DNA from 3 places in the Fulvivirga sedimenti genome. Region 1 is predicted to be linked to each of the others. Evidence: riboswitches for the same ligand, from Rfam matches in the RefSeq annotation. Region 1 holds a riboswitch; each other region holds the start of a gene.

Region 1 (10,159 bases):
GATCATTAACTCTACTAAGACTCAATTCGGTTACAGAGGCGCTGTCAATGGTAAAATATTTGTTAAGCTGTTCGTGTAGAATGTTGAAATCCTGCCGGATACGTTCTGTCTTGAAATCAGAGGCTAGGGCCCTGCTTATTTCACGCAGCTTCTGGGAGCCTTCTTCATATGCAATAATTAAATCCGAAGCTGTCTTCGGTCCGGGAACACTGGAAAGCGAATCCGCTTTTTGAGAAAACGAATTTTGAAATAGAAAGAACAGAGAAAGAACAATGAGTATTATTGCCCGCATAGGTAAATCGTGATGTCCGTTCAAATTACATGGTTTAGAAGTAAAAGCCAATACTTACAAAACTATTCCAGGAATTTGAACCATTAACATGGGCGATTCCTGCTGATACCGGACCCAGAATTGTGACGTAGGATGCCATCACACCGTAACTCCATATTTCATGCTTACCATCCGGAAAATCATAATTGCCGTCCTCCGTATCGCCGTAGAACCATTTCATGGGATAGAGCGCGTTGGCATACTGACTAACCACCTGCAGATATAAATTAGAGATGGGTTGATACTGTATGGAAATCTCGTTGTAATACATGTGATCACTTATATACATAAGCTGTTCGGAGCCCCAAAGCTGCCAGCTGTTTCGAAGCTGCGGACGGAATCCACCTACGAATTGCTGGTCGTTAATGAAAGGAATTATACCTATAAGGGGGTTCGACCTGTCGATAAAATTCATGACCATCGCATTCTTAAGTCCAATTGAAAATTTGGAGGAAAGAAGCCAGTGATTTTCCTGATGAATTTCGAATGTCAGGAAATTTTCTATATCAAGTGGAAGTTCCACTGTTCCCAGCGAATCACTTAATTCAATGTTGTATCGTTTTGGAAAAGAGTATTTTATATATCCACCATAGACAGCACCTTTTGTTGGAAAATACCGGGCATTCAACGAATTGTAGTCAGCAAAAGTCTGTACGCTATAACTGCGCCAGTCAAATCTGTTCAAAAAACGCAGTTCCTCTCCGGCTACTTCCGGCTTGAGGAGGGAGGATTCGTACTGAAAGAGACCGCCCCATTGATAATTTCGTCGTTTGGAATTTATTATTGTAAAATAGGGATTCAGGTAACGATTCCGGAAAATGCCCTCCTGACGGTCGTCTGAATCTACGATGGGCACGTCACTGCTGCGGTAATTTATTCCGGCCTTAGCAATCCAGTTTTGCCGTGCCCCCATATACTTCAGGAAGTTGGCATCACCGCGGGGATTTTCAGCCAAATCAAACTCGAGCACAAGCCGACTCGCAGGCAGAAGGTTCCGCTTTGTAAAATTCAGATTGATTCCCGCCCCATTTTCATTGTCATAATGGAGGGCCAGTTTGATCTGCGCCTGTGGTGCCTCTTCCACGGTAAGTATTAAATCATACTCATCTCCGTTGGGCATCATTTCATAGACCACTTTATCAAAATTCCTGGATCCGAACAGGACGTCTACACGATCATCAATATAACCAATTGATACAGTTGAGCCTTCGTCAATCCGCAGTCTTCCTTTTACATAGCTGTCGGGTGTATGGATATTATTTCGAATGATAATATTTGCTATCCTGAACGAATCTGGTCGGACAGGAATCAGTTCATTAACATCGAATGGAACGAGTCCGAGCGAATCCGCCAGGGCCCTGAGTGCCGGCCGGGCTGCTTCTGCCGCGGCTTCACCGCTCCGGATAATGGCCGGCGTATCTTCAAATCCCATAGTGCTGAATGATGAAATATCAGGTTCAATCAACAGGTCGCACTTTTTCATTTGCTCCTCAGAATCCAGTGCGCTCATAACAAAGGCGGATTGAGAAAGGACGTCCACCGCAGATTTAAGTTCTTCCTTCTTCAGAAGACCTCCACTTACAAAAACACCAATGATAATATCTGCTCCCATTTCCTGGCACTCCGGAACGGGAAAATTGCGAACCAGTCCCCCATCAACCAACAAGGTATCATTCCGTTCAACCGGGGTGAATATCGAAGGAATGGCCATACTAGCCCTAATAGCCATCGGAAGGGATCCGCTGCGCATCACAACAGGTTGTCCGGTAGCAATGTCGGTACCCACGCACGCAAAGGGAATAGGAAGTTCATTAAAATCGTTGATATGATGCACATGGCGTGTGAGTTTGGACAGCAGCTCAGACAAACGCTGACCGTCGATCAGTCCCTGCGGTAACTCGATCTTCCCCTTTTTTAATCCCAGTTCAATCAGGTAACGCTCGTAATAGGCCTTTTCCTGATAATTGATCTGATTCATCGAGGTATTATTGCTCAGCAACTCATCCCAGTTGATGGCAAGGGCAATTTCCTCAATTTCAGAGGCCGTATAACCAGCAGCATACAAACCACCAACCACACTTCCCATGCTCGTCCCCGTTATATAATCCGGCCTGATACCCAGGCTTTCAAGTTCTTTAAGTATGCCAATATGGGCCATTCCCTTGGCGCCACCCCCACTCAACACCAACCCGATTTTTGGTCTTTCTGCAGACTGAGCAAATAACCCGCCGACAGTGAGGGTAAGCAGGATCAGGAAAGACATAAATTTCATAACATCAAAATATTTTGGACTAGTAAGATACAATCACTAAACATAATAATTTCATTCAGGTTGAGTGATTCTTCCAAAAATTCAACCAATTCATGAAAGAGGCTTGTTTTTACCATTAATTCTTATGTTCTTCTGAAAATTTTCAAAACTCCCCAACCATCATATCTTGTCATGTACACTTCTAAACGACTGTTCACTTTACTTTTACTTACATTTTGCTTTTCCTGTGGTCAGCAGGATCAACAGTCCGACGTCGCGGAAGCACCCCCGGAAGGCGGGATTCCCCCGGAAATGGTGAAAATGGCGGCATTGGATCAGGAAAGGGGACTCCGCCTGAAAACAGAAAATGCAACGCCAGGCTATATATTATTTTCCTCCCTTACCAGTTCCGACGTATATCTTATCGATCTGGATGGCAAGGTAGTCCATGAATGGAAAACGAACTTTGGACTCGGTTCCCATTATCTGATGGAAGATGGCCGTTTATATGTGCACAGTCGGGATCCCGAAGCGGTTGTATTTTCCGGCGGGGGTATGGCAGGTCGTGTTCAGGAGTTTAGCTGGGATGGGGAGTTACTATGGGAATACAAACTGGCGAATCAGGACAATCTGATGCACCACGATTTTGCCGTAATGCCCAATGGAAATATCCTGCTCATTGTCTGGGAAAGCAAAACGCCGGAGGAAGCGATGGCGGCTGGCAGAATGCCACACCTGATCCCGAAAGCCGGTGTGTGGCCCGATAAAATAATCGAAGTCAAACCCACCAAACCAAGTGGAGGTGAAATCGTTTGGGAATGGTACGCATGGGACCATATGATTCAGGATGTAAACCCTGATCTCCCGAATTACGGAAAATTAAGCGATCACCCGGAGCGGATCAATATCAACAATGGTGATACTATCCGCCAGCCCGACCCGGAGGAATTTGAACGGGGCAAGGCGCAGGGTCAGTATGCTGCTAATGCGACCATTGATAACATGGGCTCGGATATGTTCCATACCAATGCGATCGACTACAATCCTGAACTCGATCAAATAGTACTTAGTATACCCGATTTTTCTGAAATCTGGATTATTGATCATTCTACAACTACGGAGGAAGCATCGGGCAGTACCGGCGGAAAATCTGGTAAAGGCGGCGACCTCTTGTACCGATGGGGAAATCCGCAGGAATATAACCGCGGGGATACCACGGATCAATACCTTGGATTCGAACATGATGTGCGTTGGATCCTTCCCGGCTATCCGGGTGAAGGTGACCTTACCATCTTTAATAATAACTTCAAGGATGCCGATGGTGAAACTCATTCACAGGTAACTCAAATTACGCCACCCATGGATGCCGATGGGAAATATATTATTCCTGAAAGCGGGCCAATCGGACCTGAAAAACCTACCTGGACCTATACAGCAAATAATGAGGGTGACTATCTTGCAATGTTTATTTCCAGTGCCCACCGTATGAAAAATGGTCATACGCTGATGAACTTCGGGCCGCAGGGCCGGCTGCAGGAAATTACGGAAGACGGTGAGGTTGTCTGGGACTACTGGTCACCCTATATCGGACAGTGGAAACTGCCCGACGGGACACCACCTCAGCCGGTAGGACCGTTCATGTATGCCATTTTCAGGGCTACACACATTCCGGTAGATCATCCGGCAGTCGCAGGTAAGGAACTTCAGCCTATTGATCCACAACCAGCCACGCAGAAGCCTCCGATGTAACGAATGCTGGAAATTCAAGCATAAAAATTCAAAGAACGCATACACCAAATCATTCATTAATCGGGTATATCAAGCCATTAGTTCTTATGCGACCCCCGCTAAAGCAGGGGTCGTTCTTTATTCTGCCAATGTGCTCACTTATTTGACCCCCGCCATCGCAGGGGTCATCCACAAACATCTCTCAAAAAGCAAAATAATAGAAACTCTGCAGACCATAGTTCCACCCCTGAGCGGGTGGTCGCATATGTGAGACAGATCGCATTTGTTAATCCGACCCCTGCGCAGCGGGTGGTCGCATAATATCACGGAGACAACGAAAATAACGACAACAACGACAATATTCTGCACCTGCATTCCCCTTATATTATGTAAACTCAGGGGGTCCAGTGAACCCCAAGTTGAATATTTCTTCCCATTACATTATAGCCATACACCTCGTAATAATCGGTATTCAATAAATTACGAATGTCAGCGAACATACGCATTTTCGCCTTTGGGAATGAATAGGAAACCATCAGGTCCAGTAATGAATACGCGTCAAGATTCACCTGCTCGACTGCGAAATCCCGGAGATTAAAATAAACATCCTTGCGCGACCCAAATAACTGCCAGGCGGCCCGCAATTCAAGACCCGCAACCGGTGAATAGGAAAGCGAAGTGCGCAAAGCATGTTCCGGCTGACGGAGAATTCCATTAAAAACACTATCCTCCTGACTCATTTGCATTTCACCATTGAGCCAGGTATATCCCGCCTTGAACTCCAGTTCAGGCGTGATTCGATATCCGGCCTCTACCTCTGCACCCGTTACATCCTGACGATCGCTGTTCTGATAATCCATGATATAGATGATGATGTTCTCAATACGCCTGTTGAAAACAGCAATACGTATATCAGACTTCTGATCAGCTCGCTGAAATCCTGCCTCCATGCTGCGGCTTTGTTCGGGCTTTAAATTGGGATTTGCTCCAAACTGCCCAAAAAGCTGATTTAATGTAGGTGCCTTAAAGCCTGTGGTATAATTGGCGAAAACCTTCCATACCGGAGTGATCAACCAGCTCGGATTGATACTGTAGGTAGTAAAATTTCCGAATTGAGAATGCCGGTTGAACCGAATACCCCCTTCCAGGGAAAAACCGTTTGCCTGATAGGTAGCCGTAGCGTAGGGAGCAAACAGGCTGGCATCTTCAAATTCTTCATTGGTAATTTCCTGGCGCTGAAATGAAACCCCCGGAAGAATCTGCCATCTGTCGGAAATTCTGTAATGATAGAATCCTTCGAGGTGATCAAAAATGGCAGCGTATTCAAACTTTCCGAAATCCGTATCAAAAACACGATCCGTTTCATTCCGGGCAACCTGAACCTGGAGATCACCCCGTTCACCCCGACTGGTGGCAGTAATACCGTAGCGCATGTTGCGCGCCTCATAAAGATTCACATCCGAGTCGGTAAAGGCGCCGGCATCATAATCACCCTTCATGTCGGTAAACTGAAAAAACCCTTCCAGGCGGGTCTTACTGGTCAACTCAACCCCTGCTTTCACATTTGCCGAATTCTGATTAAACGGATCCTTTTCAAATGCGTCTGTGCCCGTAGTATCCCGTGCTTCTGAAAATCCTTCACTCTGTCGCCGGCTGTATCCGGCTGAATACCTGAACTTGCCTTTGCTTCCCAACAGGCTTACATCCCCGAGGAATTGCCCATAGGTGCCATATGAAAGTAAAACTGAAGGTTCAATTGCCCTTTCCGGGGTTTTGGTAATGATATTGATCACTCCCGCCATAGCATCAGACCCGTACAAAGTCGATTGTGACCCCTTCAAAATTTCGATCCGTTCTATGTTGTTCAGCGACAGAAGCCGCAGATCAAATACGCCATTAACACCTGAGGGATCATAAACTGGTACACCATCAAGTAAAATGAGGGTGTATTGCGCAGAAGCACCCCTAAGATATATGCCCCGGTCTTTCCCGGGATTACTATTGGCACCGTTTACAAACAATCCGGTCTGCTCGTGTAGTAGCTGACCCAGATCCCGCGCACCGGCATTTTCTATCTGATCCTTTGTGATCACATTTATTACTTTACCGGTTTGCGAAGAGGCTTTAGGAAATTTACTTGCGGTAATAACCACTTCACGAAGCTCATCCGTGCGTAATGTGTCATGCTGACCGTAAATGATGTTTGGCGTCAGCCACCAAAAGGCAATACAGGTTATTGCCCAAACCTTTAACTCCTTTTTCATTGCAATAATGGTTAAATGAAACAAAAGGAGTAAAAGAGGGGAATGGGAACAGTCGATTCCATTCACACGCTTTTACCCGAAGCATTGAATAAACATCGTCAGGGCAGGTCTCCTGGCTCTCCCGACTGATACCGCCTTCTCATCCGAAACGGACAATGGCAATGTGGATATCAGCCATCCATGGGATTACAGTAGCGGGAACTGCTCCGGATTCTCACCGGTATTCCCTTTTAAGTCCACCATTGTGGACACCATGACGGTGCAAGTATACGTAAAATATTTCCTCCCGTGTATTTCAGAGTTTTTTAAATATTTTTTAGACTTATCTAATTTATTTTTTAGTTTTGTTATTATATTATTTTACGTCAAATCGAAATGCGGTTTATTTTCTTATTCTTTCTTCTCATAACCACGCTGTCCGGATTCTCCCAGCAAATCTTACGGGGCAGTGTAGAGGGAAAAGAAGGTCCCGTACCGGGAGCAACAATCCGACAGTTGCCGGATGGGGGAATGACCGTCACAGATAGCCTGGGAAAGTTCCGGTTGGAAATTGCCGATCAGAATATCATTCGTATAGAAATTCGCTCCCTTGGGTATAAGTCAGTCCTCAAGGAAATTCTCCCGGCATCAGATGAAAAAATAAAAATATTGCTTGAGGAAAGTTCTCTGGGGCTTGATGAGGTGGTCATTACCGGTACACTCCAGCCCGTATTCGTATCCCAGTCGGCGATTAAAACCGAAGTACTCACCACCAAACATTTTAATACGTTTATGCCTTCTGCTTCCAACAACCTGGTAGACGCCATGTCGATGGTGAATGGCGTCCAGGAGGTAGTTTCCTGCGGGGTATGTTTTACGAATAGTTTGAGTATTAACGGACTTCCGGGTCAGTATACCTCGATTCTCATCGACGGAACCCCCATGTACGGCAACCTGGCGTCTGTCTATGGCCTGAATGGTATCCCGGGTATCATGGTAGATCGGGTGGAAGTGGTTAAAGGCCCGGGTTCAACGCTGTATGGTTCAGAGGCCCTGGCGGGAGTGATCAATATCATTACAAGAGATCCTGCTAAGCAGCCAATACTCACGGCAGACGTTATGGGCACTACCCATGGGGAAATGTTCTTTAATACGGCCGTGTCTGGTAAACTGAAAAAAATTTCAACCTATTCCGGACTCAGCTACAGTGGGATGCACCAGTATATTGATGAAAACAGGGACGGGTTCGGGGATATTATTAACATGGACCGCATCGCGATTTTCAGCAAATGGGAGGCACAGTTGCCGAAAGATCAGAAATTAAGCGTGTCGGCAAAGTTCATGACAGAAGACCGAAGGAATGGCGTTCAATCCTTTCTGGAGAACCATAATTCATTACGAGGCAACGATACAATTTATGGCGAGAGTATCCAGACAGAACGGTTCGAATTATTCGGAAGCTTTACCGGCAACCATGGATATAAAATCGATTACTCCTTCAGTATTCATGACCAGAACAGTTTCTACGGCAGTGACCTGTATGAGGCAAAGCAACAGATTGGTTTCATCAATGCCTACAGAAGACTGGAATCCGGTCGGCATGCTATCCTGGCCGGTGTAACTTCTCGCTATCAGTATTATGACGACAATACGGTAGCGACACCCGGGGGTGCCGACAAACAATTCATTCCGGGAATATTTATCCAGGATGAACTTGCTCTTTCACCTTCCCTTACCTTCCTGGGTGGCCTGCGCACAGATTATTATGAAAAACACGGACTAATCTTTTCGCCAAGGTTTAATGCGAAATGGAAAGCAGGTGACTGGACTACTTTGCGGGTCAATTCAGGCACAGGATTCAGACTTGTAAACTTATTCACCGAAGACCATGCCTTTGTAACCGGGCAGCGGAGCATTGAAATCAGGGAAGAGCTGAAACCCGAACGTTCCGCCAATATTTCACTCAACCTGAATCATATCCTCACGATGGGCAGCAGTCAGGCCAGCGTGGATTTTGATGTGTTTTACACGCACTTTACCAATAAGATAATTCCTGATTATTCAGATCCCGGGAAAATTATTTATGACAATACCGCTGGTCATGCCCAAACCGGTGGGGTGAGTTTCAGCTGGACACAGGAATTCATATTTCCCCTTCAGGTGATGGCAGCAGGCACCTTGCTGCGGTCGACAGAGACCGGCGAAGAGGGCATCAAGGAAAATCTGCCATTCGCCCCTGAATGGTCGGCCCTGCTGAATATCAGTTATACCATTCCTCGTTCCAACTGGATCTTTGCCTGGTCGGCCACCTTTACCGGTTCTATGTTGCTTCCTGAGGTTTTTGATCTCGATGAACAGGGTCAGCCAATGGCTGATCCAAGACCCAGAACCTCCTCTCCTTTTCAGATTCATAATATTCAGATCACCAAATCCTGGAAGAACCTCAGACTATATGGGGGTGTGAGTAATATTTTTAATTTCACTCAACCGGTTTCACCCTTATCGGGACTGAATGATCCTTATTCCAATCCGGGTTTCAGCAATTTTTTTGATACCGCCTATTCGTATGCCCCTATTCACGGCAGGGAATTTTTTGTAGGAATTAACTGGAGTCTCTTCAAATAATTTTTCTACCTTATGTGGCTAAAAAATCGTTGCCCATGGCTACACTCAAGGAGACAATAAAAGAATTGATTCGCGATATCAAGCGGGATGAACTTTACTTTTACAATGATAATCGCTGTTTCAAATTTATTGAAGCCAATCCGGAAAATACAGATCTGTTAGTTATCAATGAGAAGATCAGTGCCATGAACAACGGCATTATCGACCTGCACTATGTGCCCTCGATGGCTAAGCACATCCAATCATTGCATATAGATCCATATCTTCAAAACAGTGAACTTGAAATCGTTCCGCGCATTTCGGCATTACTCCCGGATAAGCCTTACGAATTCAGAAAACTGGCTTCAACGTACTGCAATTTTCATTTTCCGGATGTTTATCCGGTACAATCGGATATTGCAGAAAAAATAATGGGGCTTTACACCCAGCATATTCAAAACAACGGGCATCCAACATCAGTACTGAGCTATTCGGATTTTAAGATCGTAACAGATCATTTTTCCTCAACCTATGACCTGCAAGCTTTCGACTATTATGAACTGGAGAAATTTCTGTGGCTGAAGTCAAGGATGATCATCGAATTTCTGGAAAATCCAGACCGTGATTCGCAATTCGATCCGCCGGCCAAATAATAATCCCTTAGTATCAATTCGTCATTTTGTAAATTCCCAAAAAACATCTTATGAAGGCATTTTCATTAATTGCATTATTAATTCTACCATTTCTCACGTTCGGCCAGGTGACAGACGCACCGGAGCGGACGGAGGGAGAAGGTCCGTGGCCACAGCTAATCATTCGGGGCGTAATGATGATTAAAGGAGACGGCGCTCCACCCACCGGGCCAGTGGATATTGTCGTTCGCAATAATCGCATTGAACAAATTCGAATTGTTGGGTATCCCGGGGTTGCGATCGACCCCGATCGCCGGCCCAAGCTGGAAAAGGGAGGCAAGGAACTGGATGCAACAGGTATGTATCTCAT
Region 2 (10,159 bases), on a different contig from region 1:
CGGCGCAGTAATTGTATTTTTCTGACTCTTTTGTTTATGGTCAAGAACCCAGTCGAGTCCGTTTCCCGCTGATGGATCCCGGATCGTGGTGATGCCGTGCGCCATCCAAAGTTTGAAAACATATTCTGCAGGTGTTCCCTGTGCTGACCCTCCGATATGGCCGTGCATATCGATGAAGCCCGGCATGAGATACATACCTGTTGCATCCAGTTCCTTGCCTCCCTTTTCCAGCTTGGGCCGGCGATCGGGGTCGATCGCAACCCCGGGATACCCAACAATTCGAATTTGTTCAATGCGATTATTGCGAACGACAATATCCACTGGCCCGGTGGGTGGAGCGCCGTCTCCTTTAATCATCATTACGCCCCGAATGATTAGCTGTGGCCACGGACCTTCTCCCTCCGTCCGCTCCGGTGCGTCTGTCACCTGGCCGAACGTGAGAAATGGTAGAATTAATAATGCAATTAATGAAAATGCCTTCATAAGATGTTTTTTGGGAATTTACAAAATGACGAATTGATACTAAGGGATTATTATTTGGCCGGCGGATCGAATTGCGAATCACGGTCTGGATTTTCCAGAAATTCGATGATCATCCTTGACTTCAGCCACAGAAATTTCTCCAGTTCATAATAGTCGAAAGCTTGCAGGTCATAGGTTGAGGAAAAATGATCTGTTACGATCTTAAAATCCGAATAGCTCAGTACTGATGTTGGATGCCCGTTGTTTTGAATATGCTGGGTGTAAAGCCCCATTATTTTTTCTGCAATATCCGATTGTACCGGATAAACATCCGGAAAATGAAAATTGCAGTACGTTGAAGCCAGTTTTCTGAATTCGTAAGGCTTATCCGGGAGTAATGCCGAAATGCGCGGAACGATTTCAAGTTCACTGTTTTGAAGATATGGATCTATATGCAATGATTGGATGTGCTTAGCCATCGAGGGCACATAGTGCAGGTCGATAATGCCGTTGTTCATGGCACTGATCTTCTCATTGATAACTAACAGATCTGTATTTTCCGGATTGGCTTCAATAAATTTGAAACAGCGATTATCATTGTAAAAGTAAAGTTCATCCCGCTTGATATCGCGAATCAATTCTTTTATTGTCTCCTTGAGTGTAGCCATGGGCAACGATTTTTTAGCCACATAAGGTAGAAAAATTATTTGAAGAGACTCCAGTTAATTCCTACAAAAAATTCCCTGCCGTGAATAGGGGCATACGAATAGGCGGTATCAAAAAAATTGCTGAAACCCGGATTGGAATAAGGATCATTCAGTCCCGATAAGGGTGAAACCGGTTGAGTGAAATTAAAAATATTACTCACACCCCCATATAGTCTGAGGTTCTTCCAGGATTTGGTGATCTGAATATTATGAATCTGAAAAGGAGAGGAGGTTCTGGGTCTTGGATCAGCCATTGGCTGACCCTGTTCATCGAGATCAAAAACCTCAGGAAGCAACATAGAACCGGTAAAGGTGGCCGACCAGGCAAAGATCCAGTTGGAACGAGGAATGGTATAACTGATATTCAGCAGGGCCGACCATTCAGGGGCGAATGGCAGATTTTCCTTGATGCCCTCTTCGCCGGTCTCTGTCGACCGCAGCAAGGTGCCTGCTGCCATCACCTGAAGGGGAAATATGAATTCCTGTGTCCAGCTGAAACTCACCCCACCGGTTTGGGCATGACCAGCGGTATTGTCATAAATAATTTTCCCGGGATCTGAATAATCAGGAATTATCTTATTGGTAAAGTGCGTGTAAAACACATCAAAATCCACGCTGGCCTGACTGCTGCCCATCGTGAGGATATGATTCAGGTTGAGTGAAATATTGGCGGAACGTTCGGGTTTCAGCTCTTCCCTGATTTCAATGCTCCGCTGCCCGGTTACAAAGGCATGGTCTTCGGTGAATAAGTTTACAAGTCTGAATCCTGTGCCTGAATTGACCCGCAAAGTAGTCCAGTCACCTGCTTTCCATTTCGCATTAAACCTTGGCGAAAAGATTAGTCCGTGTTTTTCATAATAATCTGTGCGCAGGCCACCCAGGAAGGTAAGGGAAGGTGAAAGAGCAAGTTCATCCTGGATAAATATTCCCGGAATGAATTGTTTGTCGGCACCCCCGGGTGTCGCTACCGTATTGTCGTCATAATACTGATAGCGAGAAGTTACACCGGCCAGGATAGCATGCCGACCGGATTCCAGTCTTCTGTAGGCATTGATGAAACCAATCTGTTGCTTTGCCTCATACAGGTCACTGCCGTAGAAACTGTTCTGGTCATGAATACTGAAGGAGTAATCGATTTTATATCCATGGTTGCCGGTAAAGCTTCCGAATAATTCGAACCGTTCTGTCTGGATACTCTCGCCATAAATTGTATCGTTGCCTCGTAATGAATTATGGTTCTCCAGAAAGGATTGAACGCCATTCCTTCGGTCTTCTGTCATGAACTTTGCCGACACGCTTAATTTCTGATCTTTCGGCAACTGTGCCTCCCATTTGCTGAAAATCGCGATGCGGTCCATGTTAATAATATCCCCGAACCCGTCCCTGTTTTCATCAATATACTGGTGCATCCCACTGTAGCTGAGTCCGGAATAGGTTGAAATTTTTTTCAGTTTACCAGACACGGCCGTATTAAAGAACATTTCCCCATGGGTAGTGCCCATAACGTCTGCCGTGAGTATTGGCTGCTTAGCAGGATCTCTTGTAATGATATTGATCACTCCCGCCAGGGCCTCTGAACCATACAGCGTTGAACCCGGGCCTTTAACCACTTCCACCCGATCTACCATGATACCCGGGATACCATTCAGGCCATAGACAGACGCCAGGTTGCCGTACATGGGGGTTCCGTCGATGAGAATCGAGGTATACTGACCCGGAAGTCCGTTAATACTCAAACTATTCGTAAAACATACCCCGCAGGAAACTACCTCCTGGACGCCATTCACCATCGACATGGCGTCTACCAGGTTGTTGGAAGCAGAAGGCATAAACGTATTAAAATGTTTGGTGGTGAGTACTTCGGTTTTAATCGCCGACTGGGATACGAATACGGGCTGGAGTGTACCGGTAATGACCACCTCATCAAGCCCCAGAGAACTTTCCTCAAGCAATATTTTTATTTTTTCATCTGATGCCGGGAGAATTTCCTTGAGGACTGACTTATACCCAAGGGAGCGAATTTCTATACGAATGATATTCTGATCGGCAATTTCCAACCGGAACTTTCCCAGGCTATCTGTGACGGTCATTCCCCCATCCGGCAACTGTCGGATTGTTGCTCCCGGTACGGGACCTTCTTTTCCCTCTACACTGCCCCGTAAGATTTGCTGGGAGAATCCGGACAGCGTGGTTATGAGAAGAAAGAATAAGAAAATAAACCGCATTTCGATTTGACGTAAAATAATATAATAACAAAACTAAAAAATAAATTAGATAAGTCTAAAAAATATTTAAAAAACTCTGAAATACACGGGAGGAAATATTTTACGTATACTTGCACCGTCATGGTGTCCACAATGGTGGACTTAAAAGGGAATACCGGTGAGAATCCGGAGCAGTTCCCGCTACTGTAATCCCATGGATGGCTGATATCCACATTGCCATTGTCCGTTTCGGATGAGAAGGCGGTATCAGTCGGGAGAGCCAGGAGACCTGCCCTGACGATGTTTATTCAATGCTTCGGGTAAAAGCGTGTGAATGGAATCGACTGTTCCCATTCCCCTCTTTTACTCCTTTTGTTTCATTTAACCATTATTGCAATGAAAAAGGAGTTAAAGGTTTGGGCAATAACCTGTATTGCCTTTTGGTGGCTGACGCCAAACATCATTTACGGTCAGCATGACACATTACGCACGGATGAGCTTCGTGAAGTGGTTATTACCGCAAGTAAATTTCCTAAAGCCTCTTCGCAAACCGGTAAAGTAATAAATGTGATCACAAAGGATCAGATAGAAAATGCCGGTGCGCGGGATCTGGGTCAGCTACTACACGAGCAGACCGGATTGTTTGTAAACGGTGCCAATAGTAATCCCGGGAAAGACCGGGGCATATATCTTAGGGGTGCTTCTGCGCAATACACCCTCATTTTACTTGATGGTGTACCAGTTTATGATCCCTCAGGTGTTAATGGCGTATTTGATCTGCGGCTTCTGTCGCTGAACAACATAGAACGGATCGAAATTTTGAAGGGGTCACAATCGACTTTGTACGGGTCTGATGCTATGGCGGGAGTGATCAATATCATTACCAAAACCCCGGAAAGGGCAATTGAACCTTCAGTTTTACTTTCATATGGCACCTATGGGCAATTCCTCGGGGATGTAAGCCTGTTGGGAAGCAAAGGCAAGTTCAGGTATTCAGCCGGATACAGCCGGCGACAGAGTGAAGGATTTTCAGAAGCACGGGATACTACGGGCACAGACGCATTTGAAAAGGATCCGTTTAATCAGAATTCGGCAAATGTGAAAGCAGGGGTTGAGTTGACCAGTAAGACCCGCCTGGAAGGGTTTTTTCAGTTTACCGACATGAAGGGTGATTATGATGCCGGCGCCTTTACCGACTCGGATGTGAATCTTTATGAGGCGCGCAACATGCGCTACGGTATTACTGCCACCAGTCGGGGTGAACGGGGTGATCTCCAGGTTCAGGTTGCCCGGAATGAAACGGATCGTGTTTTTGATACGGATTTCGGAAAGTTTGAATACGCTGCCATTTTTGATCACCTCGAAGGATTCTATCATTACAGAATTTCCGACAGATGGCAGATTCTTCCGGGGGTTTCATTTCAGCGCCAGGAAATTACCAATGAAGAATTTGAAGATGCCAGCCTGTTTGCTCCCTACGCTACGGCTACCTATCAGGCAAACGGTTTTTCCCTGGAAGGGGGTATTCGGTTCAACCGGCATTCTCAATTCGGAAATTTTACTACCTACAGTATCAATCCGAGCTGGTTGATCACTCCGGTATGGAAGGTTTTCGCCAATTATACCACAGGCTTTAAGGCACCTACATTAAATCAGCTTTTTGGGCAGTTTGGAGCAAATCCCAATTTAAAGCCCGAACAAAGCCGCAGCATGGAGGCAGGATTTCAGCGAGCTGATCAGAAGTCTGATATACGTATTGCTGTTTTCAACAGGCGTATTGAGAACATCATCATCTATATCATGGATTATCAGAACAGCGATCGTCAGGATGTAACGGGTGCAGAGGTAGAGGCCGGATATCGAATCACGCCTGAACTGGAGTTCAAGGCGGGATATACCTGGCTCAATGGTGAAATGCAAATGAGTCAGGAGGATAGTGTTTTTAATGGAATTCTCCGTCAGCCGGAACATGCTTTGCGCACTTCGCTTTCCTATTCACCGGTTGCGGGTCTTGAATTGCGGGCCGCCTGGCAGTTATTTGGGTCGCGCAAGGATGTTTATTTTAATCTCCGGGATTTCGCAGTCGAGCAGGTGAATCTTGACGCGTATTCATTACTGGACCTGATGGTTTCCTATTCATTCCCAAAGGCGAAAATGCGTATGTTCGCTGACATTCGTAATTTATTGAATACCGATTATTACGAGGTGTATGGCTATAATGTAATGGGAAGAAATATTCAACTTGGGGTTCACTGGACCCCCTGAGTTTACATAATATAAGGGGAATGCAGGTGCAGAATATTGTCGTTGTTGTCGTTATTTTCGTTGTCTCCGTGATATTATGCGACCACCCGCTGCGCAGGGGTCGGATTAACAAATGCGATCTGTCTCACATATGCGACCACCCGCTCAGGGGTGGAACTATGGTCTGCAGAGTTTCTATTATTTTGCTTTTTGAGAGATGTTTGTGGATGACCCCTGCGATGGCGGGGGTCAAATAAGTGAGCACATTGGCAGAATAAAGAACGACCCCTGCTTTAGCGGGGGTCGCATAAGAACTAATGGCTTGATATACCCGATTAATGAATGATTTGGTGTATGCGTTCTTTGAATTTTTATGCTTGAATTTCCAGCATTCGTTACATCGGAGGCTTCTGCGTGGCTGGTTGTGGATCAATAGGCTGAAGTTCCTTACCTGCGACTGCCGGATGATCTACCGGAATGTGTGTAGCCCTGAAAATGGCATACATGAACGGTCCTACCGGCTGAGGTGGTGTCCCGTCGGGCAGTTTCCACTGTCCGATATAGGGTGACCAGTAGTCCCAGACAACCTCACCGTCTTCCGTAATTTCCTGCAGCCGGCCCTGCGGCCCGAAGTTCATCAGCGTATGACCATTTTTCATACGGTGGGCACTGGAAATAAACATTGCAAGATAGTCACCCTCATTATTTGCTGTATAGGTCCAGGTAGGTTTTTCAGGTCCGATTGGCCCGCTTTCAGGAATAATATATTTCCCATCGGCATCCATGGGTGGCGTAATTTGAGTTACCTGTGAATGAGTTTCACCATCGGCATCCTTGAAGTTATTATTAAAGATGGTAAGGTCACCTTCACCCGGATAGCCGGGAAGGATCCAACGCACATCATGTTCGAATCCAAGGTATTGATCCGTGGTATCCCCGCGGTTATATTCCTGCGGATTTCCCCATCGGTACAAGAGGTCGCCGCCTTTACCAGATTTTCCGCCGGTACTGCCCGATGCTTCCTCCGTAGTTGTAGAATGATCAATAATCCAGATTTCAGAAAAATCGGGTATACTAAGTACTATTTGATCGAGTTCAGGATTGTAGTCGATCGCATTGGTATGGAACATATCCGAGCCCATGTTATCAATGGTCGCATTAGCAGCATACTGACCCTGCGCCTTGCCCCGTTCAAATTCCTCCGGGTCGGGCTGGCGGATAGTATCACCATTGTTGATATTGATCCGCTCCGGGTGATCGCTTAATTTTCCGTAATTCGGGAGATCAGGGTTTACATCCTGAATCATATGGTCCCATGCGTACCATTCCCAAACGATTTCACCTCCACTTGGTTTGGTGGGTTTGACTTCGATTATTTTATCGGGCCACACACCGGCTTTCGGGATCAGGTGTGGCATTCTGCCAGCCGCCATCGCTTCCTCCGGCGTTTTGCTTTCCCAGACAATGAGCAGGATATTTCCATTGGGCATTACGGCAAAATCGTGGTGCATCAGATTGTCCTGATTCGCCAGTTTGTATTCCCATAGTAACTCCCCATCCCAGCTAAACTCCTGAACACGACCTGCCATACCCCCGCCGGAAAATACAACCGCTTCGGGATCCCGACTGTGCACATATAAACGGCCATCTTCCATCAGATAATGGGAACCGAGTCCAAAGTTCGTTTTCCATTCATGGACTACCTTGCCATCCAGATCGATAAGATATACGTCGGAACTGGTAAGGGAGGAAAATAATATATAGCCTGGCGTTGCATTTTCTGTTTTCAGGCGGAGTCCCCTTTCCTGATCCAATGCCGCCATTTTCACCATTTCCGGGGGAATCCCGCCTTCCGGGGGTGCTTCCGCGACGTCGGACTGTTGATCCTGCTGACCACAGGAAAAGCAAAATGTAAGTAAAAGTAAAGTGAACAGTCGTTTAGAAGTGTACATGACAAGATATGATGGTTGGGGAGTTTTGAAAATTTTCAGAAGAACATAAGAATTAATGGTAAAAACAAGCCTCTTTCATGAATTGGTTGAATTTTTGGAAGAATCACTCAACCTGAATGAAATTATTATGTTTAGTGATTGTATCTTACTAGTCCAAAATATTTTGATGTTATGAAATTTATGTCTTTCCTGATCCTGCTTACCCTCACTGTCGGCGGGTTATTTGCTCAGTCTGCAGAAAGACCAAAAATCGGGTTGGTGTTGAGTGGGGGTGGCGCCAAGGGAATGGCCCATATTGGCATACTTAAAGAACTTGAAAGCCTGGGTATCAGGCCGGATTATATAACGGGGACGAGCATGGGAAGTGTGGTTGGTGGTTTGTATGCTGCTGGTTATACGGCCTCTGAAATTGAGGAAATTGCCCTTGCCATCAACTGGGATGAGTTGCTGAGCAATAATACCTCGATGAATCAGATCAATTATCAGGAAAAGGCCTATTACGAGCGTTACCTGATTGAACTGGGATTAAAAAAGGGGAAGATCGAGTTACCGCAGGGACTGATCGACGGTCAGCGTTTGTCTGAGCTGCTGTCCAAACTCACACGCCATGTGCATCATATCAACGATTTTAATGAACTTCCTATTCCCTTTGCGTGCGTGGGTACCGACATTGCTACCGGACAACCTGTTGTGATGCGCAGCGGATCCCTTCCGATGGCTATTAGGGCTAGTATGGCCATTCCTTCGATATTCACCCCGGTTGAACGGAATGATACCTTGTTGGTTGATGGGGGACTGGTTCGCAATTTTCCCGTTCCGGAGTGCCAGGAAATGGGAGCAGATATTATCATTGGTGTTTTTGTAAGTGGAGGTCTTCTGAAGAAGGAAGAACTTAAATCTGCGGTGGACGTCCTTTCTCAATCCGCCTTTGTTATGAGCGCACTGGATTCTGAGGAGCAAATGAAAAAGTGCGACCTGTTGATTGAACCTGATATTTCATCATTCAGCACTATGGGATTTGAAGATACGCCGGCCATTATCCGGAGCGGTGAAGCCGCGGCAGAAGCAGCCCGGCCGGCACTCAGGGCCCTGGCGGATTCGCTCGGACTCGTTCCATTCGATGTTAATGAACTGATTCCTGTCCGACCAGATTCGTTCAGGATAGCAAATATTATCATTCGAAATAATATCCATACACCCGACAGCTATGTAAAAGGAAGACTGCGGATTGACGAAGGCTCAACTGTATCAATTGGTTATATTGATGATCGTGTAGACGTCCTGTTCGGATCCAGGAATTTTGATAAAGTGGTCTATGAAATGATGCCCAACGGAGATGAGTATGATTTAATACTTACCGTGGAAGAGGCACCACAGGCGCAGATCAAACTGGCCCTCCATTATGACAATGAAAATGGGGCGGGAATCAATCTGAATTTTACAAAGCGGAACCTTCTGCCTGCGAGTCGGCTTGTGCTCGAGTTTGATTTGGCTGAAAATCCCCGCGGTGATGCCAACTTCCTGAAGTATATGGGGGCACGGCAAAACTGGATTGCTAAGGCCGGAATAAATTACCGCAGCAGTGACGTGCCCATCGTAGATTCAGACGACCGTCAGGAGGGCATTTTCCGGAATCGTTACCTGAATCCCTATTTTACAATAATAAATTCCAAACGACGAAATTATCAATGGGGCGGTCTCTTTCAGTACGAATCCTCCCTCCTCAAGCCGGAAGTAGCCGGAGAGGAACTGCGTTTTTTGAACAGATTTGACTGGCGCAGTTATAGCGTACAGACTTTTGCTGACTACAATTCGTTGAATGCCCGGTATTTTCCAACAAAAGGTGCTGTCTATGGTGGATATATAAAATACTCTTTTCCAAAACGATACAACATTGAATTAAGTGATTCGCTGGGAACAGTGGAACTTCCACTTGATATAGAAAATTTCCTGACATTCGAAATTCATCAGGAAAATCACTGGCTTCTTTCCTCCAAATTTTCAATTGGACTTAAGAATGCGATGGTCATGAATTTTATCGACAGGTCGAACCCCCTTATAGGTATAATTCCTTTCATTAACGACCAGCAATTCGTAGGTGGATTCCGTCCGCAGCTTCGAAACAGCTGGCAGCTTTGGGGCTCCGAACAGCTTATGTATATAAGTGATCACATGTATTACAACGAGATTTCCATACAGTATCAACCCATCTCTAATTTATATCTGCAGGTGGTTAGTCAGTATGCCAACGCGCTCTATCCCATGAAATGGTTCTACGGCGATACGGAGGACGGCAATTATGATTTTCCGGATGGTAAGCATGAAATATGGAGTTACGGTGTGATGGCATCCTACGTCACAATTCTGGGTCCGGTATCAGCAGGAATCGCCCATGTTAATGGTTCAAATTCCTGGAATAGTTTTGTAAGTATTGGCTTTTACTTCTAAACCATGTAATTTGAACGGACATCACGATTTACCTATGCGGGCAATAATACTCATTGTTCTTTCTCTGTTCTTTCTATTTCAAAATTCGTTTTCTCAAAAAGCGGATTCGCTTTCCAGTGTTCCCGGACCGAAGACAGCTTCG
Region 3 (10,159 bases), on a different contig from region 1:
TCAAAAAGCAAAATAATAGAAACTCTGCAGACCATAGTTCCACCCCTGAGCGGGTGGTCGCATATGTGAGACAGATCGCATTTGTTAATCCGACCCCTGCGCAGCGGGTGGTCGCATAATATCACGGAGACAACGAAAATAACGACAACAACGACAATATTCTGCACCTGCATTCCCCTTATATTATGTAAACTCAGGGGGTCCAGTGAACCCCAAGTTGAATATTTCTTCCCATTACATTATAGCCATACACCTCGTAATAATCGGTATTCAATAAATTACGAATGTCAGCGAACATACGCATTTTCGCCTTTGGGAATGAATAGGAAACCATCAGGTCCAGTAATGAATACGCGTCAAGATTCACCTGCTCGACTGCGAAATCCCGGAGATTAAAATAAACATCCTTGCGCGACCCAAATAACTGCCAGGCGGCCCGCAATTCAAGACCCGCAACCGGTGAATAGGAAAGCGAAGTGCGCAAAGCATGTTCCGGCTGACGGAGAATTCCATTAAAAACACTATCCTCCTGACTCATTTGCATTTCACCATTGAGCCAGGTATATCCCGCCTTGAACTCCAGTTCAGGCGTGATTCGATATCCGGCCTCTACCTCTGCACCCGTTACATCCTGACGATCGCTGTTCTGATAATCCATGATATAGATGATGATGTTCTCAATACGCCTGTTGAAAACAGCAATACGTATATCAGACTTCTGATCAGCTCGCTGAAATCCTGCCTCCATGCTGCGGCTTTGTTCGGGCTTTAAATTGGGATTTGCTCCAAACTGCCCAAAAAGCTGATTTAATGTAGGTGCCTTAAAGCCTGTGGTATAATTGGCGAAAACCTTCCATACCGGAGTGATCAACCAGCTCGGATTGATACTGTAGGTAGTAAAATTTCCGAATTGAGAATGCCGGTTGAACCGAATACCCCCTTCCAGGGAAAAACCGTTTGCCTGATAGGTAGCCGTAGCGTAGGGAGCAAACAGGCTGGCATCTTCAAATTCTTCATTGGTAATTTCCTGGCGCTGAAATGAAACCCCCGGAAGAATCTGCCATCTGTCGGAAATTCTGTAATGATAGAATCCTTCGAGGTGATCAAAAATGGCAGCGTATTCAAACTTTCCGAAATCCGTATCAAAAACACGATCCGTTTCATTCCGGGCAACCTGAACCTGGAGATCACCCCGTTCACCCCGACTGGTGGCAGTAATACCGTAGCGCATGTTGCGCGCCTCATAAAGATTCACATCCGAGTCGGTAAAGGCGCCGGCATCATAATCACCCTTCATGTCGGTAAACTGAAAAAACCCTTCCAGGCGGGTCTTACTGGTCAACTCAACCCCTGCTTTCACATTTGCCGAATTCTGATTAAACGGATCCTTTTCAAATGCGTCTGTGCCCGTAGTATCCCGTGCTTCTGAAAATCCTTCACTCTGTCGCCGGCTGTATCCGGCTGAATACCTGAACTTGCCTTTGCTTCCCAACAGGCTTACATCCCCGAGGAATTGCCCATAGGTGCCATATGAAAGTAAAACTGAAGGTTCAATTGCCCTTTCCGGGGTTTTGGTAATGATATTGATCACTCCCGCCATAGCATCAGACCCGTACAAAGTCGATTGTGACCCCTTCAAAATTTCGATCCGTTCTATGTTGTTCAGCGACAGAAGCCGCAGATCAAATACGCCATTAACACCTGAGGGATCATAAACTGGTACACCATCAAGTAAAATGAGGGTGTATTGCGCAGAAGCACCCCTAAGATATATGCCCCGGTCTTTCCCGGGATTACTATTGGCACCGTTTACAAACAATCCGGTCTGCTCGTGTAGTAGCTGACCCAGATCCCGCGCACCGGCATTTTCTATCTGATCCTTTGTGATCACATTTATTACTTTACCGGTTTGCGAAGAGGCTTTAGGAAATTTACTTGCGGTAATAACCACTTCACGAAGCTCATCCGTGCGTAATGTGTCATGCTGACCGTAAATGATGTTTGGCGTCAGCCACCAAAAGGCAATACAGGTTATTGCCCAAACCTTTAACTCCTTTTTCATTGCAATAATGGTTAAATGAAACAAAAGGAGTAAAAGAGGGGAATGGGAACAGTCGATTCCATTCACACGCTTTTACCCGAAGCATTGAATAAACATCGTCAGGGCAGGTCTCCTGGCTCTCCCGACTGATACCGCCTTCTCATCCGAAACGGACAATGGCAATGTGGATATCAGCCATCCATGGGATTACAGTAGCGGGAACTGCTCCGGATTCTCACCGGTATTCCCTTTTAAGTCCACCATTGTGGACACCATGACGGTGCAAGTATACGTAAAATATTTCCTCCCGTGTATTTCAGAGTTTTTTAAATATTTTTTAGACTTATCTAATTTATTTTTTAGTTTTGTTATTATATTATTTTACGTCAAATCGAAATGCGGTTTATTTTCTTATTCTTTCTTCTCATAACCACGCTGTCCGGATTCTCCCAGCAAATCTTACGGGGCAGTGTAGAGGGAAAAGAAGGTCCCGTACCGGGAGCAACAATCCGACAGTTGCCGGATGGGGGAATGACCGTCACAGATAGCCTGGGAAAGTTCCGGTTGGAAATTGCCGATCAGAATATCATTCGTATAGAAATTCGCTCCCTTGGGTATAAGTCAGTCCTCAAGGAAATTCTCCCGGCATCAGATGAAAAAATAAAAATATTGCTTGAGGAAAGTTCTCTGGGGCTTGATGAGGTGGTCATTACCGGTACACTCCAGCCCGTATTCGTATCCCAGTCGGCGATTAAAACCGAAGTACTCACCACCAAACATTTTAATACGTTTATGCCTTCTGCTTCCAACAACCTGGTAGACGCCATGTCGATGGTGAATGGCGTCCAGGAGGTAGTTTCCTGCGGGGTATGTTTTACGAATAGTTTGAGTATTAACGGACTTCCGGGTCAGTATACCTCGATTCTCATCGACGGAACCCCCATGTACGGCAACCTGGCGTCTGTCTATGGCCTGAATGGTATCCCGGGTATCATGGTAGATCGGGTGGAAGTGGTTAAAGGCCCGGGTTCAACGCTGTATGGTTCAGAGGCCCTGGCGGGAGTGATCAATATCATTACAAGAGATCCTGCTAAGCAGCCAATACTCACGGCAGACGTTATGGGCACTACCCATGGGGAAATGTTCTTTAATACGGCCGTGTCTGGTAAACTGAAAAAAATTTCAACCTATTCCGGACTCAGCTACAGTGGGATGCACCAGTATATTGATGAAAACAGGGACGGGTTCGGGGATATTATTAACATGGACCGCATCGCGATTTTCAGCAAATGGGAGGCACAGTTGCCGAAAGATCAGAAATTAAGCGTGTCGGCAAAGTTCATGACAGAAGACCGAAGGAATGGCGTTCAATCCTTTCTGGAGAACCATAATTCATTACGAGGCAACGATACAATTTATGGCGAGAGTATCCAGACAGAACGGTTCGAATTATTCGGAAGCTTTACCGGCAACCATGGATATAAAATCGATTACTCCTTCAGTATTCATGACCAGAACAGTTTCTACGGCAGTGACCTGTATGAGGCAAAGCAACAGATTGGTTTCATCAATGCCTACAGAAGACTGGAATCCGGTCGGCATGCTATCCTGGCCGGTGTAACTTCTCGCTATCAGTATTATGACGACAATACGGTAGCGACACCCGGGGGTGCCGACAAACAATTCATTCCGGGAATATTTATCCAGGATGAACTTGCTCTTTCACCTTCCCTTACCTTCCTGGGTGGCCTGCGCACAGATTATTATGAAAAACACGGACTAATCTTTTCGCCAAGGTTTAATGCGAAATGGAAAGCAGGTGACTGGACTACTTTGCGGGTCAATTCAGGCACAGGATTCAGACTTGTAAACTTATTCACCGAAGACCATGCCTTTGTAACCGGGCAGCGGAGCATTGAAATCAGGGAAGAGCTGAAACCCGAACGTTCCGCCAATATTTCACTCAACCTGAATCATATCCTCACGATGGGCAGCAGTCAGGCCAGCGTGGATTTTGATGTGTTTTACACGCACTTTACCAATAAGATAATTCCTGATTATTCAGATCCCGGGAAAATTATTTATGACAATACCGCTGGTCATGCCCAAACCGGTGGGGTGAGTTTCAGCTGGACACAGGAATTCATATTTCCCCTTCAGGTGATGGCAGCAGGCACCTTGCTGCGGTCGACAGAGACCGGCGAAGAGGGCATCAAGGAAAATCTGCCATTCGCCCCTGAATGGTCGGCCCTGCTGAATATCAGTTATACCATTCCTCGTTCCAACTGGATCTTTGCCTGGTCGGCCACCTTTACCGGTTCTATGTTGCTTCCTGAGGTTTTTGATCTCGATGAACAGGGTCAGCCAATGGCTGATCCAAGACCCAGAACCTCCTCTCCTTTTCAGATTCATAATATTCAGATCACCAAATCCTGGAAGAACCTCAGACTATATGGGGGTGTGAGTAATATTTTTAATTTCACTCAACCGGTTTCACCCTTATCGGGACTGAATGATCCTTATTCCAATCCGGGTTTCAGCAATTTTTTTGATACCGCCTATTCGTATGCCCCTATTCACGGCAGGGAATTTTTTGTAGGAATTAACTGGAGTCTCTTCAAATAATTTTTCTACCTTATGTGGCTAAAAAATCGTTGCCCATGGCTACACTCAAGGAGACAATAAAAGAATTGATTCGCGATATCAAGCGGGATGAACTTTACTTTTACAATGATAATCGCTGTTTCAAATTTATTGAAGCCAATCCGGAAAATACAGATCTGTTAGTTATCAATGAGAAGATCAGTGCCATGAACAACGGCATTATCGACCTGCACTATGTGCCCTCGATGGCTAAGCACATCCAATCATTGCATATAGATCCATATCTTCAAAACAGTGAACTTGAAATCGTTCCGCGCATTTCGGCATTACTCCCGGATAAGCCTTACGAATTCAGAAAACTGGCTTCAACGTACTGCAATTTTCATTTTCCGGATGTTTATCCGGTACAATCGGATATTGCAGAAAAAATAATGGGGCTTTACACCCAGCATATTCAAAACAACGGGCATCCAACATCAGTACTGAGCTATTCGGATTTTAAGATCGTAACAGATCATTTTTCCTCAACCTATGACCTGCAAGCTTTCGACTATTATGAACTGGAGAAATTTCTGTGGCTGAAGTCAAGGATGATCATCGAATTTCTGGAAAATCCAGACCGTGATTCGCAATTCGATCCGCCGGCCAAATAATAATCCCTTAGTATCAATTCGTCATTTTGTAAATTCCCAAAAAACATCTTATGAAGGCATTTTCATTAATTGCATTATTAATTCTACCATTTCTCACGTTCGGCCAGGTGACAGACGCACCGGAGCGGACGGAGGGAGAAGGTCCGTGGCCACAGCTAATCATTCGGGGCGTAATGATGATTAAAGGAGACGGCGCTCCACCCACCGGGCCAGTGGATATTGTCGTTCGCAATAATCGCATTGAACAAATTCGAATTGTTGGGTATCCCGGGGTTGCGATCGACCCCGATCGCCGGCCCAAGCTGGAAAAGGGAGGCAAGGAACTGGATGCAACAGGTATGTATCTCATGCCGGGCTTCATCGATATGCACGGCCATATCGGAGGGTCAGCACAGGGAACACCTGCAGAATATGTTTTCAAACTTTGGATGGCGCACGGCATCACCACGATCCGGGATCCATCAGCGGGAAACGGACTCGACTGGGTTCTTGACCATAAACAAAAGAGTCAGAAAAATACAATTACTGCGCCGCGAATACTGGCTTATACATCGTTCGGACAGGGAAGTACCTCTCCAATCAGTACACCGGAAATGGCGCGCGAATGGGTGCAGAATAATGCAAAAAACGGTGCCGACGGGATTAAATTCTTTGGTGCTGCCCCGGATATCATGGAAGCGGCATTGATGGAAAACAAAAAACTGGGATTGCGTTCTGCATGTCACCACGCGCAGATGGATGTCGCGCGATGGAACGTACTGAATTCCGCCCGCGCGGGACTTACCTCCATGGAACATTGGTATGGCTTGCCGGAGGCATTGTTTACCGACCGGACGGTACAGAACTATCCGCTGGATTATAATTACAATAACGAGCAGCATCGTTTCGGCGAGGCAGGGCGTCTTTGGCAACAGGCCGCAGCGCCATATACCGAAAAATGGAATGCCGTAATGAATGAATTACTGGAACTGGATTTCACGCTGGATCCTACTTTTAACATTTATGAGGCGAGCCGGGATCTGATGCGTGCTCGCCGTGCAGAATGGCATGAAGACTACACCCTGCCCAGTTTATGGCGTTTCTATCAGCCAAGTAAAATATCACATGGGTCCTACTGGCATTTCTGGGGCACCGAGGAAGAAGTAGCCTGGAAAGAAAATTATCGACTCTGGATGACCTTCATCAATGAATATAAAAACCGGGGTGGCAGGGTAACGGCCGGATCTGACAGCGGTTTTATTTTTCAACTATATGGATTTGCCTATATCCGCGAACTGGAATTACTGCGCGAAGCTGGATTTCATCCTTTGGAAGTCATTCGCTCCGCTACGCTGAATGGCGCCGAAGCGCTTGGTCTTGACAAGGATCTGGGCACAGTGGAAGTTGGCAAACTGGCAGATTTTGTCATTGTCGAAGAAAATCCACTTCAAAACCTGAAGGTATTGTATGGAACTGGTGCCATAAAGCTAACAGATGAAAACGACGTAGTTCGTGTGGGTGGTGTAAAATACACGATCAAGGATGGTATTATCTATGACGCCAAAAAGCTGCTTCAGGATGTAAAAGAGCTTGTGGATGCATCGAAGGAAGAAGAAGGTTTTGAGATTAAACAGCCTGGCTTCTGAACTCAGTATAATACCGCACGGTTCAGGTAATCCCTGAACGGCATCATTACCTTATACAATTCCACAACTTTATCCTGAAAATCGGGATGGCAAACCTCTTGCCGGGTAACTGTATGCATCACCGCGAAACTTTTGTAACGCAAAAGTTTGATGTGCGGATGATCCTGCGTAAACCCTTTTGGAGAAGTCTTTAACAGATCCTGTTCAAGCACAAAATTTGCCTTAAAGCGTTTCTCATCCAGTATGGATTGGAGCACATCTCCGTCGTAATCAATGGCCTCCCGAATTTTTGACAGGATGGATGAAGGAGGATGGTAGTAGCCTCCGGCAACAAAGGACTCCTCCGGTCCGATATGGATATAAAAGTCACTTTTCTCCTTAACCCGATCCATGGTTGCCCCAATGTGTTCCTTATAAGTGGGCCGGTCGGGATGGAACATCAGGTTATTATTGATGCGATGGATGGCGCGTTTCCCCTCCGTATGATCATAGGACGGATCAATTTCCGCCAGCCGCGCATCCAGGTCATCCAGCCATAGAATATATGCATCGCGAACCTGATTGTATTCAGCACGATGCTCATCCATCCAGGTCTTATTATTATTCACCCGGAGTTTTTCCAGGAATATATACAGATCTTTCATCATGATCTGAACGCCCCCGATTGTAAAAAGTTTCTAGTCAAAAAAGAACGTTGCGAATTCCTCAACATCTGAATTACCGCCGATAAACACCCGGAATTCACCCTTTTCTGCCTTTTTCTCAAGGTTCGCATGAAAAAATGCCAGCATCTGAGGCGTTATATCAAACGTTACCTCCTTACTTTCACCAGGAGCCAGGGTAACTTTCTTAAACCCTTTTAATTCTTTGATTGGCCGTACAATGCTCGCCTTCAGATCGCGAATATATAACTGTGCGATCTCAGTACCGTCACGGTCACCCTTGTTGGTGAGCATCACACTTACAGTTATATGGTTTCCACTCCGTACTGTATCATCACTTACTGAAATTCCAGAGTACTCGAATTGTGTGTAGCTGAGTCCGTATCCAAACGGATACAGCGGGGAATTCTCCACATCCCTGTATTTTGACAGATAAATACGCTCTGTAGGTGGTTCAGAGTAATCGCCCAAATAAGGTCTTCCCGTATGGGGGTGATTGTAATAAATCGGCACTTGTCCGACATTTCTTGGAAAAGTGATCGGTAATTTGCCCGAAGGATTATAGTCACCAAACAGGACATCAGCTGCAGCATGTCCGGATTCTGATCCCAGCGTCCATACACAAAGGATTGAAGGTATATTCTCATCGAGCCATGAAAGATCGAGGGGTCTTCCTGTCATCACCATCACAACAATTGGTTTACCGGTCTTTGTAACCTCTTCAAGCAGGGCAAGCTGATTGTCCGGGATTTTTATATTCGTCCGTGATGCCGCTTCACCATTCATCACCGCACTCTCACCCAATACCATTACAACAACATCCGAACGACGGGCGGCACTCATTGCTGAAGAATATCCGGCTTTTGAATCGTCATACATTCCGCAGCCTTCGGCATAGATTACGTTATTTTCTCCTGCCACTTCCTTGATCCCGTCGAGGAAGGTCACTGAATGTTCTTGCTCTCCAAAGAACGACCAGGTACCATTCATATCGGCATGGCTATCGGCCAACGGGCCAATGACCGCAATCTTTTTACCGGTTTTTGGCAGCGGAAGCAGATTATTTTCATTTTTCAGGAGTACAATGGATTTTCTGCCTGCATCACGTGCAGCCGCCAGATGCTCAGGGGTACGAATCTCATTTTTCTCCCGTTCAATTTGCGAATACTTGTACGGATCTTCAAAGAGCCCGAGATCCCATTTCAGTTCCAGTACCCGGCGAACTGCCTGATCTACCAGCTTTCCATCCAAACGTCCCTCACGCACAAGTGCCGGAATGAACAACTTATAGTAATCACTCATCATATCCATGTCGACACCCGCTTCAATTGCCTGCACAGTGGCCTGTTCAGGATTTACCGCATAGCCGTGATCAACCAATTCCCCGATAGAGTTCCAGTCGGAAACAATCATTCCATCAAAACCCCACTCACTTCGAAGAATCTGGCGCAATAATTTCTTATTTCCCGTGGCAGGAATGCCGTTCACATCATTGAATGCAGTCATAATGGTTGCGGCTCCCGCTTCAATCCCGGCCTTGTAGGGAGGCAGGTATATCTCACGCATTTTTCGTTCCGACATATCAACGGTATTGTATTCCTTCCCCCCATCGGGCGCACCGTAAGCAGCAAAGTGCTTGATACACGCAGCCATCGTTCTGGCATCGTCGAGTGATGTCCCCTGCAAACCGCGCACACGGGCTTTGGTTACCTGGGCTCCCAGGTATGGATCTTCGCCGGCCCCTTCCGCAACCCTGCCCCAGCGGGCATCGCGTGTAATGTCAACCATCGGGGCAAAATTGAAATTAATGCCTACTGCGGTTGACTCAATGGCAGAAATACGTTCTGCGGTTTCAATTGCTTCCATGTCCCAGCTCGCTGCAGAGGCAAGAGGAATAGGGAACACCGTTTGGAAACCATGAATCACATCGGCACCGAAAACGAGCGGAATGCCCAGTCGTGATTCCTCAACAGCGATGCGCTGTAGTCTTGCGGTATACGCGGCACCGTGAATATTAAAAAGACCTGTAATGCTTCCATTTCGAACCAGGCTGTCAAATCTCTCGGATTCCACAGTACGGCGGGTCGGCCCCGTATTGAACATATCCCCTACATAGAGGTTTAACTGACCTGCTTTTTCCTCAAGGGTCATAACTGTGATCAGGGAATCTATCTTTTGGGTTCTGGCACTTTTTTCAGTGTCTGACTGAGCCGAATCTCCTGTACATCCAACAATGCCAATCAGCAATGTGAACACCAGGCTGCCTGTGAGTAATGTGCGTTTTACGGGTATCATGTTGTTTCTGATGATGAAGGCAGCAATATAGTGAAATCACCCCTTAATTGGGAATGATAATCATCAACATAAAAAAGCCGGCACATATGCGCCGGCTTCCTAACTAAACCAAATTGAAGAATAGCCTAATAAATCCAGTCGAAAGACCCGTTGAAGCCTATGACTGAATTTGACGAATTCGGATCATCCTCATTTCGCAATGCGAAAATGAATTCTCCCGCTATCCGGCGAGTATCAGTATTGAGCCGCGTGATCTTTAACTCAAAATAGGTATCACCG

Evidence for each region. Region 1 has a riboswitch for cobalamin ahead of LDX50_RS23265 (TonB-dependent receptor plug domain-containing protein). Riboswitches for the same ligand answer to the same signal wherever they lie in the genome.
Region 2: another riboswitch for cobalamin. It lies ahead of LDX50_RS17545 (TonB-dependent receptor plug domain-containing protein); the one in region 1 lies ahead of LDX50_RS23265 (TonB-dependent receptor plug domain-containing protein).
Region 3: another riboswitch for cobalamin. It lies ahead of LDX50_RS11575 (TonB-dependent receptor plug domain-containing protein); the one in region 1 lies ahead of LDX50_RS23265 (TonB-dependent receptor plug domain-containing protein).

Annotation. Positions count from the first base shown of each region.
Region 1 is NZ_JAIXNE010000004.1:1,187,124-1,197,282, forward strand. It holds gene LDX50_RS23250 (mechanosensitive ion channel family protein) at 1-292, opposite strand, end outside; gene LDX50_RS23255 (patatin-like phospholipase family protein) at 327-2,603, opposite strand; gene LDX50_RS23260 (aryl-sulfate sulfotransferase) at 2,775-4,331, shown strand; gene LDX50_RS23265 (TonB-dependent receptor plug domain-containing protein) at 4,706-6,574, opposite strand; cobalamin riboswitch at 6,660-6,845, opposite strand; gene LDX50_RS23270 (TonB-dependent receptor) at 6,950-9,178, shown strand; gene LDX50_RS23275 (hypothetical protein) at 9,214-9,810, shown strand; gene LDX50_RS23280 (amidohydrolase family protein) at 9,861-10,159, shown strand, end outside.
Region 2 is NZ_JAIXNE010000003.1:1,186,696-1,196,854, reverse strand. It holds gene LDX50_RS17560 (amidohydrolase family protein) at 1-483, opposite strand, end outside; gene LDX50_RS17555 (hypothetical protein) at 534-1,130, opposite strand; gene LDX50_RS17550 (TonB-dependent receptor) at 1,166-3,394, opposite strand; cobalamin riboswitch at 3,499-3,684, shown strand; gene LDX50_RS17545 (TonB-dependent receptor plug domain-containing protein) at 3,770-5,638, shown strand; gene LDX50_RS17540 (aryl-sulfate sulfotransferase) at 6,013-7,569, opposite strand; gene LDX50_RS17535 (patatin-like phospholipase family protein) at 7,741-10,017, shown strand; gene LDX50_RS17530 (mechanosensitive ion channel family protein) at 10,052-10,159, shown strand, end outside.
Region 3 is NZ_JAIXNE010000002.1:1,191,024-1,201,182, forward strand. It holds gene LDX50_RS11575 (TonB-dependent receptor plug domain-containing protein) at 194-2,062, opposite strand; cobalamin riboswitch at 2,148-2,333, opposite strand; gene LDX50_RS11580 (TonB-dependent receptor) at 2,438-4,666, shown strand; gene LDX50_RS11585 (hypothetical protein) at 4,702-5,298, shown strand; gene LDX50_RS11590 (amidohydrolase family protein) at 5,349-6,923, shown strand; gene LDX50_RS11595 (DUF2461 domain-containing protein) at 6,926-7,570, opposite strand; gene bglX (beta-glucosidase BglX) at 7,601-9,880, opposite strand; gene LDX50_RS11605 (hypothetical protein) at 10,006-10,159, opposite strand, start outside.